DNA from 3 places in the Pseudomonas weihenstephanensis genome. Region 2 is predicted to be linked to each of the others. Evidence: predicted binding sites of a transcription regulator. Region 2 holds the regulator's gene; each other region holds the start of a gene.
What was found. The regulator FliA, encoded in region 2, starts transcription of late flagellar genes. The targets are predictions, from matches to a motif close to CTAAAGTTTNNNNNNNNNNNGCCGNTAA.

Region 1 (4,535 bases), on a different contig from region 2:
TGGCGGATGCGCTACACGCAGATGGCTTGGTGTGTTTGGGCTATCCGTTCTATGCCGTGGGTAAACCCGAGAAGCCTCGTGTGGCGCATCTGGCCGATATAAACACCCCGACGTTGATCGTGCAGGGTGAACGGGATGCGTTGGGCAACCGTGAAGCCGTGGAGGCTTACACACTGTCACCGCGCATTGACGTGATGTGGTTGGTGGCGGGCGATCACGACCTCAAGCCGCTCAAGGCCTCGGGCTTCACCCATGAGCAGCACCTGGATGCGGCTGCGGATCATATTGCGAGCTGGTTGCGCAGCCATATTTGATACAACAGCAATAAATCATGCGTAGGCGCTCGAACGATGTGAACGCAAAACCTGTAGTCGCTGACGAATAGTGCGAGGCTGCGTCCGGTTGCGCAGCAATCGTAAAACCGACCACTGCGCAGTGTCTGACACTCGGGGGTGAAGGGCTTGCGACGGCTACGCCGCCGAGCGCAGCCTGCGGCAGCGGCTACAAGAGCGATAAATCATGCGCAGGCGCTCGAGCGCTGTGAACGCAAAACGTGTAGTCGTTGACGAGTCATGCGAGGCTGCGTTCGGTTGCGCAGCAATCGTAAAACCGACGCCTGCGCAGTGCCTGACGAGCGGTCTCAGGATCAGCGGTTAAACCGCTCCACCAACGAATACTGCACATTGACGGTCTGGGTCAGTTCTTCACTCAGTTGTGCCGAGCGTTGGGCCTGATCGGAGGTTTGGTCAGCCAGGTCAGCAATGGTGCTGATGTTGCGGCTGATCTCTTCGGCGACCGAACTTTGTTCTTCGGTCGCGGCCGCGATTTGCGTGGTCATGTCGGTGATGTTGGCCACGGCTTCGCTAATGCCCACTAACGCCTCGTCAGCTTCCAGTACCCGCGCCACGCCTTCTTCAGCCTGACGGTGCCCGGCGTCCATGGTTTGCACGGCGCTGGCGGCGGTCTGTTGCAGCTTGGCGATCAGGCTGTGAATTTGCCCGGTCGAGGTGCTGGTGCGTTGCGCCAGTTGGCGGACTTCATCGGCGACCACCGCAAAGCCACGGCCCATCTCACCCGCCCGGGCGGCTTCGATGGCGGCGTTCAGCGCCAGCAGGTTGGTCTGGTCGGCAATGCCTTTGATCACATCGACGACGCCGCCGATTTCGTCACTGTCTTTGGCCAGTTGCGTCACCGTGGCACCGGTCTCACCGACCACCACCGACAAGCGCTCGATGGCTTCGCGGGTTTCACCGGCAATGTCACGGCCGCGGCGGGTCAGGCGATTGGCTTCCTGGGTGGCGTCAGCGGTGCGTTGTACGTGGCTGGCGACTTCTTGCGTGGTCGCCGCCATTTGGTTGACGGCCGTGGCCACTTGCTCGGTTTCCATACGTTGACGTTCAAGCCCGGTGGAGCTTTGGTGCGCCAGCGCGTCAGATTGACGAGCCTGGTCGCTCAAGTGCTCGGCGGTGTCTTGCAGGCGTGTCAGGCAGGTTTTGAGGCGCGCTTCCTGGCTCAGAATGGACATTTCCAGACGCGCTTGCGGGCCACGGCTGTCGGTGTACATCTGCGCGATCAGCGGGTCAGACGTGGTTTGCTCGGCCAAACGCAGCAAGCGCTTGATACCGCGCTGCTGCCAGGTCAGGCCCAGCAGGCCCAGCGGAATCGACAACACGGCGGCCAGGGCAAAACCCCAACTGGAGGTGAGCAGGGCGCCGATCATGAAGCTCAACTGGCTAACCAGAATAAACGGCAGCCAGTCTTGCAAGACCGGCAGCCACTTGTCGCGCTGCGGGATGGCCGCTTTGCCACGATTGATTCGCGAGTACAGGGCTTCGGCCCGACGCACTTGTTCGGCGGTCGGTTTGACGCGTACCGACTCGTAGCCCACCACGCGTTCGCCGTCGAACACCGGCGTTACGTAGGCGTTAACCCAGTAGTGGTCGCCCGTCTTGCAGCGGTTTTTGACGATGCCCATCCACGGCAAACCCTTTTTCAGGGTGGTCCACATGTGGTCGAAGACCGCAGGCGGCACGTCGGGATGGCGCACAAGGTTGTGCGGAGCGCGCATCAGCTCTTCACGCGAAAACCCGCTGATCTCGACAAAGGCGTCGTTGCAATAGGTAATGACGCCTTTGGCATCGGTCGTTGAAATCAACCGTTGTTGAGCGGGGAATGTGCGTTCGCGTTGAGTGATGGGCTGGTTATTACGCATGTCGTTTCAATCCGCAAGGCTTTGACAGGGTGTCGGCCCATGGGGGGAATTGTTTAATTAATATTTCAGTCGCGGGGCGCTGTCATAGCGCCACTACGAGGGCCGGTTGACGCCTATGGCATCAGCATCGGGTAGGTGAAAAAAACAAAGTGCAGCACGTTGAGCCCCAAATGGGTGGCGATCGCCGCACCGAGCCCCCCAAAACGGTAGGCCAAACCATAGCCGACACCCGCGATTCCCGCCAACAGCATCCACTGCCAGCCTGCGGCAATATGTGCCAGGCCAAATAGTGCGCTGGCGATCAAGAGCGCCAGTGCTTGCCCATAAGGCACCTGTTTGAGCCAGCGACTCAGGCCGCCTTGTATATAGCCACGAAACAACACCTCTTCGACCAGCGTGACCAGCAGCAGGTTATTCAATAACCACAGCCAGCCTTGAGGCGGCCATTTTGGCGCCCAGTTGATCATGCCCAGTAACAGCGCAGCGCCCAGTGCGCCGGTGACTGCCAGTGCAAGCCCCATCAGGGTTGCGCCGAGGGAGGCACGCCAGTTGAGGCGCGTGGCAATCCACGGGCACACCAGCAGCAGCCAAAAGCCGATTAGGGGTTTGTCGAGGTTGAGGTACATCGAGAACGGTACGGCATCAGGGGTCAGCCGTTGAGGGGCGATGGCGCGGCCATTATGGAACCCCGGCAGCCAGTGCATGGCCAGGGCCAGCGCTACCAATACGAACAGCCCGTGCCCTGCATAACGCAGGTAACGGTGCCGGGTTTGCAGTGCTGCAAGCCCGCTAATGATCAGTAATGAGCCTGCGCCCGCAGCTTGCAGACCCCATTGGCCGTAGCTCAAGGCAAACCCGTATCCCAGCGTCAGAAGTGCCAGATAAGGCCATGGCAGAGCAATCATGAAAATCCTTTGAGTGGTCGAAAAAAAGACGCCCCGACACATGTTCGGGGCGCGCAATTATAACGATCACGCTGAGACGGATTTATCAAAAAACGTCGTAAGTGCCTTCCGGTTTTCAGGAAGCAATTAATTGACGCAGCACATAGTGCAAAATGCCTCCGGCCTTGAAGTACTCCACCTCATTGAGGGTGTCGATGCGGCACAACACCTCAACCTGCTCTTTGTTGCCGTTTTCACGGGTAATCACCAGCGTCAGGTTCATGCGCGGCTGCAACTCGGCGCCGCTCAGGCCCAGAATGTCCAGGGTTTCCTTGCCGGTCAGGTTCAGGCTTTTGCGATTTTGATCAAGCTTGAACTGCAAGGGCAACACGCCCATGCCCACCAGATTGGAGCGGTGAATACGTTCAAAACTTTCGGCAATCACGGCTTTGACGCCCAGCAGGTTGGTGCCTTTGGCGGCCCAGTCGCGGCTGGAGCCGGTGCCATATTCCTGACCGGCAATCACCACCAGCGGCGTGCCCGAGGCCTGATAGCGCATGGCCGCATCATAGATCGACAGCTTTTCGCCGGTCGGGATATAAATCGTGTTGCCGCCTTCTTCACCGCCAAGCATTTCGTTACGAATGCGGATGTTGGCAAAGGTGCCGCGCATCATCACTTCATGGTTGCCACGGCGCGAACCGTAAGAGTTGAAGTCTCGGGGTTCGACGCCTTTTTCGCGCAGGTAATGCCCGGCGGGGCTGTCGGCCTTGATATTGCCGGCCGGGGAGATGTGGTCAGTGGTCACCGAATCGCCGAGCAATGCCAGCACCCGAGCACCTTCAACGTCCTTGATCACCGGCAAGGGTCCGCTGATGTCATCGAAGAACGGCGGGTGCTGAATGTAGGTCGAGTCCGCCTGCCACACGTAAGTGGCCGCCTGTGGCACTTCGATGGCTTGCCATTGCTCATCGCCCGCAAACACTTCGGCGTATTCCTTGTGGAACATGGCGGTACTGACCTTAGCCACGGCGTCGGCGATTTCTTTTTGGCTGGGCCAGATATCGCGCAGGTACACCGGCTGGCCGTCTTTGCCAATGCCCAGCGGTTCACTGCTGATGTCCGTGCGCACGCTGCCCGCCAGGGCGTAAGCAACCACCAGCGGCGGGGAGGCCAGCCAGTTGGTTTTGACCAGCGGGTGAACCCGTCCTTCAAAGTTCCGGTTGCCGGACAGCACAGAGGCCACGGTCAAATCGTTTTGGGTGATGGCTTTTTCAATGGGTTCAGGCAACGGGCCGGAGTTGCCAATACAGGTGGTACAGCCGTAACCCACCAGCGAAAAACCCAGTTGATCCAGATAAGGCGTCAGGCCCGCCGCCTTGTAGTAGTCGGTGACGACTTTGGAGCCGGGTGCGAGGGAGGTTTTGACCCAAGGTTGA
Region 2 (4,535 bases):
TGGAGCCAAGCATGGCTGAAAAGTTGCAGCGTTCCTTGATCGATGCCGCCCAACGCCAAGAGATGCAAGGCAACCCGGTGATCCTGTTGGTCGCCGGTCCGATACGCGCGATGCTTTCGCGGTTCGGCCGCCTGGCCGTGCCCAACCTGCATGTGCTGGCGTACCAGGAAATCCCTGACAACAAGCAAGTCACCATCGTTGCGACAGTAGGCCCGAACGGCTGAGGTTTGGTTTATGCAAGTGAAGCGTTTTTTCGCCGCCGATATGCGTCAGGCCATGAAACTGGTTCGTGATGAGCTGGGGGCTGATGCCGCCATTATTGGTAACCGCCGCATTGCCGGTGGTGTTGAGTTGACCGCCGCGCTGGACTACAAGTTGTCCGCGCTGGCACCGCGTGTGCCTAACGTTGAGCTTGAAGAAGAGCTGCGCAAGACCCAGTCGCGGATCGTTTCGGCCCAGGCTGAACTGAGCCTGCGCGGTGAAGGCGAGACTGACGTGAGCCGGCAGTTGTTTGCCGGGTTGCCGCTGACCGCCGCCGAGCCGTTGATCGAGCCAACCTTTGATGAACCGCCACGTCCGGCTGCGCCCGCCGCGCCGAGCATGGACCAGCGTGCCTTCGACACCATGCGCTTTGAGCTCAATGGTTTGCGCGAACTGCTGGAAGTGCAGTTGGGCTCGTTGGCATGGAACCAGCTGCAAGGCAGCAAACCGGCGCAAGCCAACCTGTGGCGTCGTTTGCAGCGCATTGGCTTGTCGGGTCCGCTGTCGCGCGATTTGCTGGAGCAAGTCGCCGAGATCGAAGAGCCGCGCCAGGCGTGGCGCATGTTGTTGGCGTACCTGGCCCGCATGATCGCAACCCCGGAAATCGAGCCGCTCGAAGAGGGCGGCGTGATTGCGATGGTCGGCCCGGCGGGCATGGGTAAAACCACCACGCTGGCCAAGTTGGCCGCGCGTTACGTGCTCAAGTACGGCGCGCAGAACATTGCGCTGGTGAGCATGGACAGCTTTCGCATTGGTGCTCAGGAGCAACTCAAAACCCTGGGCCGCATCCTCAATGTGCCGGTCACGCATGTAGCGCCGGGTCAGTCATTGGGCCAAACCCTTGAGCCACTGTTGCGCAAACGCGTAGTACTGGTTGACACGGCGGGCCTGCAAGCCAGCGATCCGGCCCTGCGCCTGCAACTTGAAAGCCTGGCTGGGCGCGGCATCAAAGCCAAAAATTACCTGGTCTTGGCCACCACCAGTCAGAAACAAGTGCTGACGGCGGCTTACCACAGCTATAAACGTTGCGGGCTTGCCGGTTGCATCCTGACCAAACTGGATGAAACCGCAAGCCTTGGCGAAGTATTGAGTCTGGCCATCAGTCACGAGCTGCCAGTGGCCTATCTCACGGACGGTCCGCGTATTCCCGATGACCTCCATCTGCCGCGTCGTCACCAATTGGTGAGCCGTGCGGTCAGTGTACAAATGCAGGAAGAACCCAGCGAAGAGGCCATGGCCGATATGTTCGCTGATATCTACCACAGCCCCTCCAAACGGGTTGGCTGAGGTAGTGACGATTACGTTGCAATGTACCTACATTGATGGTCTGCACAGTCCTGTTCCCGTTGAGGAACCCGCAGCCAGCGTATGTAGCCGCGTCTAAGTAAGACAAGGTAAAGAAAGATCATGGGCAGCATGCATCCCGTACAGGTGATCGCAGTGACCGGCGGCAAGGGTGGCGTCGGTAAAACTAACGTTTCAGTCAACTTGTCGCTGGCGCTTGCCGAGTTGGGCAGGCGCGTGATGTTGCTGGACGCTGACCTGGGGTTGGCGAACGTCGACGTTCTGTTGGGCCTGACGCCCAAATACACCCTGGCCGATGTGGTCGAGGGGCGGTGTGAGCTGCGCGAAGTATTGCTGCAAGGCCCTGGCGGGATTCGAATCGTGCCAGCGGCCTCGGGCACTCAAAGCATGGTTCACCTGAGCGCGGCGCAACACGCGGGCCTGATTCAGGCGTTCAGCGAAATTGGCGACAACCTTGATGTGCTGGTGATCGACACGGCCGCGGGTATCGGCGAATCGGTGGTGAGTTTTGTGCGCGCCGCCCAGGAAGTGCTGCTGGTGGTGTGCGACGAACCCACCTCGATCACCGACGCCTACGCGCTGATCAAACTGCTGAACCGTGATTACGGCATGAACCGTTTCCGGGTGCTGGCCAACATGGCCCAAAGCCCGCAAGAGGGGCGCAACCTGTTCGCCAAATTGACCAAAGTCACGGACCGCTTTTTGGACGTCGCCCTGCAATACGTAGGCGCTGTGCCGTACGACGAATGCGTGCGCAAAGCGGTGCAAAAACAGCGTGCCGTTTACGAAGCCTTCCCGCGTTCAAAATGCGCACTGGCGTTCAAGGCCATTGCACAAAAAGTTGACACCTGGCCTTTGCCAGCTAATCCACGTGGGCACCTGGAGTTCTTTGTTGAGCGCCTGGTGCAGCAAACCAGTGCGGGAACGGCCCAATGACAGCCAGCGGCTATCGCATGTACAGCAAGTCGTCGCGTGACAGCCAATATGAGCTGATCGAACGTTACGCGCCTTTGGTTAAACGCATCGCGTATCACCTGCTGGCGCGATTGCCCGCCAGCGTGCAGGTAGAAGACTTGATCCAGGCCGGGATGATCGGCCTGCTTGAAGTCTCGACCAAATACGATGCGAGCAAAGGGGCGAGTTTCGAAACCTACGCGGGTATTCGTATCCGTGGCGCGATGCTGGATGAAGTGCGAAAAGGCGACTGGGCTCCCCGCTCGGTGCACCGCAACACACGTATGGTCAGCGACGCCATTCGGGCAATTGAAGCAAAAACCGGTTGTGACGCTAAAGATCACGAAGTTGCGGCCGAACTCAATTTAAGCCTGGATGATTATTACGCCATTTTGAATGACACCTTGGGCAGCCGGCTCTTCAGCTTTGACGACCTGTTACAGGATGGCGAGCATGAAGGGCTGCACGAGGACGGCGCCAGTGCGCACCTTGAGCCATCGCGAGACCTGGAAGACGAGCGCTTTCAGGCCGCGTTGGCCGAGGCGATTGCGAACTTGCCCGAACGTGAGCGATTGGTGTTGGCGCTGTACTACGACGAAGAGCTCAACCTCAAGGAAATCGGTGAGGTGCTGGGCGTCAGTGAGTCGCGCGTCAGTCAGTTGCACAGCCAGTGCGCCGCGCGGTTACGCGGGCGACTGGCCGAGTGGCGAGCGCGCTGATTTCTGTAGCAGCTTAATTACTGTAGGAGCGAGCGTGCGCGTGATGCGGGCGATGGGTGTTGAGGGATACACCGCATCGTTTTTATCGCGCGCACGCTCGCTCCTACAGGTTCATGGCGTGTAACACAAACCGAATTGATTGAATGGCGCGTTCAGGTGCTGAGCGCGTTTTAAGACTGCTTGGAGGTCGAATTGGACAAGAATATGAAAATCCTCATCGTTGATGATTTTTCAACGATGCGGCGGATCATTAAAAACCTGCTGCGTGACTTAGGGTTCACTAACACCGTGGAAGCCGATGACGGCATCACGGCGATTCCGATCCTGAACACCGGCAGCATCGACTTTCTGGTCACTGACTGGAACATGCCGGGCATGACTGGCATCGACCTGTTGCGCCACGTGCGCGCGGACGAAAAGCTTAGAAGCCTGCCTGTGTTGATGGTGACCGCAGAAGCCAAGCGCGAGCAAATCATCGAAGCCGCCCAGGCGGGGGTTAACGGCTACGTCGTTAAGCCGTTCACGGCGTTGGCTCTCAAAGAGAAGATCGAAAAGATCTTTGAGCGTATCGGCCACTAATGGGGTCGTCACGGGGGCGCTATGGAGCATAAAGAATCTACACAGGGCGATTTTGAATTGACCCTGAAAAAACATGCCCGCGAGTTGGTCGACAGCCTTGAAAAAGGTCAGTTTGGCGATGCGGTGCAACTGATTCACGAATTGAACCAGACCCGCGATCGTGGCTTGTATCGAGAAGTCGGCAAGCTGACGCGTGAGTTGCACAGTGCGATTGTCAATTTCCATATCGACCCGCACATGCCACAAGCCGAAGAAGTGTCGCAGATCACGGATGCGACCGAACGTTTGTCGTATGTTGTGCGCTTAACGGAAGCTGCGGCCAACCGCACCATGGACCTGGTGGAAAACAGTACGCCACTGGTCAATGGCCTGGGGGCAGAAGCCAAAGCCCTGAGCGCAGATTGGGGGCGCTTTATGCGTCGCGAAATCGGTGCTGAGGAGTTTCGTGAGCTGGCCCGTCGGGTTGACGGTTTTCTGACGCGCAGCGAAGAAGAAAGCCATAGGGTCGCCGCCAACCTCAATGACATTTTGCTGGCCCAGGATTACCAGGACCTCACCGGTCAGGTGATCAAGCGGGTCACGCAGCTGGTGACAGAAGTTGAAAGCAATCTGCTCAAACTGGTGCTGATGGCCAGTCAGGTTGACCGTTTTGCGGGGATCGAACATGACCGCGAAGCACTGCGGGCAGAAAATAATCCGCAAAAAAACCTGGCCCAG
Region 3 (4,535 bases), on a different contig from region 2:
GAGTTCAAAGCACGCAATGTTGAAGTGGTTGCAGTCTCTATCGACTCCCATTTCACACACAATGCGTGGCGCAATACCCCAGTTAACAACGGCGGTATCGGTCAGGTGCAATACACCATGGCTGCGGACATGAAGCACGAAATCTGCAAAGCCTACGACGTTGAGTCCGAAGGTGGTGTTGCTTTCCGTGGTGCTTTCCTCATCGATGACAAGGGCGTTGTTCGCTCGCAGATCGTTAACGACCTGCCACTGGGCCGTAATATGGACGAGTTGCTGCGTCTGGTTGATGCATTGCAGTTCCACGAAGAGCACGGCGAAGTGTGCCCTGCCAACTGGAAAAAAGGCGACAAAGGCATGACCGCTTCGACTGCGGGTGTTGCTGCTTACCTGACCGAGAACGCTGACAAGCTATAAGCCTCCGTTTCAGGCATAAAAAAACCGGACTCAGTGTCCGGTTTTTTTATGCTGACAAGAAAGTTCAGGCGACTGAATCAGTCGTTGAAGTCTTTCCAACCGCCCATTTGTTTCCAGCTGTTGACGATGCCACAGAACAGCTCAGCTGTTTTTTCGGTGTCGTAACGTGCCGAGTGTGCTTCGCGCCCGTCGAAGTCGATATCAGCGGCCTGACACGCCTTGGCCAAAACGGTTTGACCATAGGCCAAGCCAGCCAGTGTTGCAGTGTCAAAGCTTGAGAAGGGATGAAACGGATTACGTTTCATGTCCAGGCGCGCGGCAGCAGCGTTCAGGAAGCCCAAATCGAAACTGCTGTTATGGCCTACCAGAATGGCGCGCTTGCAGCCGTTGGCTTTCAAGGCTTTGCGTACGCCACGGAAGATGTCATTCAGCGCGGTTTCTTCGCTAACGGCCATTCGCAGTGGGTGATCAAGCTTGATGCCGGTGAACTCCAGCGCAGCGGCTTCGATGTTGGCACCTTCGAACGGCTCAACACGGTGGAAATAGGTGTGCTCGGGGAACACGAAGCCTTTTTCGTCCATGCCGATGGTTACAGCGGCAATTTCCAGCAATGCATCGGTCGCGCAATTGAAGCCACCGGTTTCAACATCAATCACAACCGGCAGGTAACCGCGAAAGCGTTCGGCCATTGGGTGGCGAGGGCCGCTATGACCGCCTTCGTGCTCGTCATCAAAATGTTCGTCACTCACAGCTGTTCCTCCAGCAGGCGCCAGCGCAGTTTTTCACCGGCGCGCAGCGGGATTACGGTCAGCTCGCCGAAGGGCAGGCTGCTTGGGGCGGTCCACTCCTGGCGAACCAGGGTGATGTGTTCGGCGCTCGGCGGCAAACCGTAGAAGCGCGGGCCGTTCAAGCTGGCAAATGCCTCCAGTTTGGGCAGCGCATTGCGCTGTTCAAAGGCTTCGGCATACAGCTCAATGGCCGCGTATGCGGTATAGCAGCCAGCACAGCCGCACGCCGCTTCTTTTGCGTGTTGGGCATGCGGGGCCGAATCGGTACCCAGGAAAAACTTTTCGCTGCCACTGGTTGCCGCATCCAACAGCGCTTCCTGATGGGTGTTGCGCTTGAGAATAGGCAAGCAATAGAAGTGCGGGCGAATGCCCCCCACCAACATATGGTTGCGGTTGTAGAGCAGGTGGTGAGCGGTGATGGTTGCGCCGACGTTGGCCGAGGCCTCGTTGACGAACTGCACGGCATCAGCAGTGGTTATGTGCTCAAACACAACTTTCAGCGTAGGAAAGCGATCCACAACGCGGCGCATGTGCTCGTCGATGAAGATTTTTTCGCGATCGAATACATCCACATCGCTGCGTGTCACTTCGCCGTGGATCAGCAATGGCATGCCGACTTCGGCCATGGCTTCAAGCACCGGGAAAATGGCATCGATGCTGGTGACGCCAGAGTCGGAGTTGGTTGTGGCGCCAGCAGGATAAAGCTTGGCAGCGTGAACGAAACCGCAAGCCTTGGCCGAACGAATATCTTCAGGCTGTGTGCGATCGGTGAGGTAAAGGACCATCAACGGTTCGAAGCGGCTACCGTCAGGGCGCGCAGCTAAAATACGCTGGCGATAGGCATCTGCTTCGGTTGCATTACGCACCGGAGGTACCAGGTTGGGCATGATGATGGCGCGGCCAAAAGTGCGCGCAACATCCGCGACAGTGTGAGGCAACATGGCGCCATCGCGAAGATGTATGTGCCAGTCGTCGGGACGCAGCAGGGTCAGGCGGTCGGACATTGGGGATTCCAGGCGGGTCAAACTGAGGCGAATGCTACCGGAAAACACTCTCTCAGGCACTCGCTATCAAGTTTTGTGGCGCTTAACCGATATCTCTTGAGAATGCCGTAAATCTGTTTGCTGTTTTTTTGCCGTACAAGCCTGTGGAGCCTCCCGTGCGCCAGCGTTATCTAGCCCTACTCAGTATGTTTGCCAGCCTGCCTGCCATGGCCCTGACTTTCCAGACGCGTCTGGAGAATATCGAGTGGAAGGTAGAAGGTGACAAGTTCGAGTGTCGTCTGATTCAGCCCATCACTGATTTCGGCTCCGGCGCCTTTGTACGTCGTGCGGGTGAGCAAGCGGTTTTCCGTTTGAATGCCTACAACTCGATGATGGGTGAAGGGTCTGCGACGCTGCTGGCTGCGGCTGCACCCTGGCAGCCAGGGCGCGGTGATATTAATTTGGGGGCGGTGCGCATAAGCCGCGGCCACGTGCTGTTTAACAGCTCTCAGGCCCAGGCAGGCAGTCTGGTCAGAGGGTTGCTGGAAGGTCGCAGTCCGTTGGTCAGGCATTACTCCTCGTCAGGTGGGCTCTCGGAGGTTCGCTTGTTACCGGTCAAGTTCCGTCAGGCTTATGGTGATTACGAGGCATGCACTGCCAAGCTGCTGCCGAAAAACTTTGAACAGGTACGCCAATCTCAGATTGGCTTCCCGGGGGGAGGTATTGAGCTGGACGCTCAGGCGCGGATCAATCTGCAAGTCATGGTGCAATACATGAAGGCAGATCCCTCGGTGAATCATGTCACGCTGGATGGCCATTCCGACAATAGCGGGAACCGTTTGACCAATCGTGATTTGTCCAGGCGCAGGGCGCTGGCCGTGATGGAGTATTTCAAGGAGAACGGCCTGCAAGAGTCGCAGATCACCTTGCGTTTCCACGGCGAGCAGTATCCTTTGGTGCGCAATTCCAGTGCGGCAAATCGTGCGAAAAATCGTCGAGTCAGTGTGCGACTCGATCGTACCCCTCCACCTGAAAAAACGGCTCCGGCGGCAAGCGTTATCAATCCTGCAAACGTCTCTTGAATGCGCCAGGTTCGTCGCGCAAATGAAAGTAACTGTCGCTTTGTCGTCTTAAGCTGTCGCGCCTCTGTAAATTCATACACTTGAGCGGTAGACTGTTCGGCTTTTCGAACAACCCGTGGAGTGATGGCATGGCGGACGTAAACAAGGTCGTTCTGGCTTATTCGGGCGGCCTGGACACTTCGGTGATCCTGAAGTGGCTGCAGGATACTTATAACTGTGAAGTCGTAACCTTTACCGCTGACCTGGGGCAGGGTGAAGAGGTCGAGCCTGCACGTGCCAAGGCGCAAGCCATGGGCGTCAAGGAAATCTACATTGATGACCTGCGCGAAGAGTTCGTTCGAGACTTCGTGTTCCCTATGTTCCGCGCCAATACTGTTTACGAAGGCGAATACCTGCTGGGCACATCTATTGCTCGCCCGCTGATTGCCAAGCGCTTGATTGAAATCGCCAACGAAACGGGCGCTGATGCCATTTCTCACGGCGCTACAGGCAAAGGTAACGACCAGGTTCGTTTTGAGCTTGGCGCCTACGCCTTGAAGCCTGGGGTCAAAGTGATCGCTCCTTGGCGTGAGTGGGATTTGCTCTCGCGTGAAAAGCTGATGGATTACGCTGAAAAGCACTCCATCCCTATCGAGCGTCACGGTAAGAAAAAATCCCCGTACTCGATGGATGCCAACCTGCTACACATCTCTTACGAGGGCGGTGTACTGGAAGATACGTGGACCGAGCACGAAGAGGATATGTGGCGTTGGACCAAGTCGCCCGAAGACGCGCCTAACACGCCAACATATCTGGAGCTGACTTACCGCAATGGCGACATCGTTGCACTGGATGGCGTTGAAATGACGCCGGCCACAGTGCTGGCGACACTGAACCGTATCGGTGGTGAGAATGGTATTGGACGTCTCGATATCGTTGAAAACCGCTATGTAGGTATGAAGTCCCGTGGTTGCTATGAAACGCCAGGCGGCACCATCATGCTGCGTGCGCACCGTGCTATCGAGTCGATTACGCTTGATCGTGAAGTGGCGCATTTGAAAGATGAGCTGATGCCTAAATACGCCAGTTTGATCTACACCGGTTACTGGTGGAGCCCTGAGCGGGTGATGTTGCAACAAATGATTGATGCGTCCCAAGCGCACGTTAATGGTGTTGTGCGTCTTAAATTGTATAAAGGCAATGTGATTGTTACGGGGCGCAAGTCTGACGAATCATTGTTTGATGCCAACATTGCAACGTTTGAAGAAGATGGCGGTGCTTACAATCAG

Region 1: the regulator FliA is predicted to act here: its motif matches at 2,242-2,269, upstream of GYN01_RS01720 (methyl-accepting chemotaxis protein).
Region 3: the regulator FliA is predicted to act here: its motif matches at 2,272-2,299, upstream of GYN01_RS05005 (flagellar protein MotY).

Annotation. Positions count from the first base shown of each region.
Region 1 is NZ_JAAEBV010000001.1:390,688-395,222, reverse strand. It holds gene GYN01_RS01725 (alpha/beta family hydrolase) at 1-314, shown strand, start outside; gene GYN01_RS01720 (methyl-accepting chemotaxis protein) at 647-2,212, opposite strand; gene GYN01_RS01715 (CPBP family intramembrane glutamic endopeptidase) at 2,326-3,117, opposite strand; gene acnA (aconitate hydratase AcnA) at 3,233-4,535, opposite strand, start outside.
Region 2 is NZ_JAAEBV010000009.1:57,569-62,103, reverse strand. It holds gene flhA (flagellar biosynthesis protein FlhA) at 1-224, shown strand, start outside; gene flhF (flagellar biosynthesis GTPase FlhF) at 235-1,548, shown strand; gene fleN (flagellar synthesis regulator FleN) at 1,669-2,502, shown strand; gene fliA (RNA polymerase sigma factor FliA) at 2,499-3,239, shown strand; gene GYN01_RS21200 (chemotaxis response regulator CheY) at 3,444-3,818, shown strand; gene GYN01_RS21195 (protein phosphatase CheZ) at 3,840-4,535, shown strand, end outside.
Region 3 is NZ_JAAEBV010000001.1:1,109,172-1,113,706, reverse strand. It holds gene GYN01_RS05020 (peroxiredoxin) at 1-414, shown strand, start outside; gene rnt (ribonuclease T) at 492-1,163, opposite strand; gene pyrC (dihydroorotase) at 1,160-2,206, opposite strand; gene GYN01_RS05005 (flagellar protein MotY) at 2,362-3,267, shown strand; gene GYN01_RS05000 (argininosuccinate synthase) at 3,396-4,535, shown strand, end outside.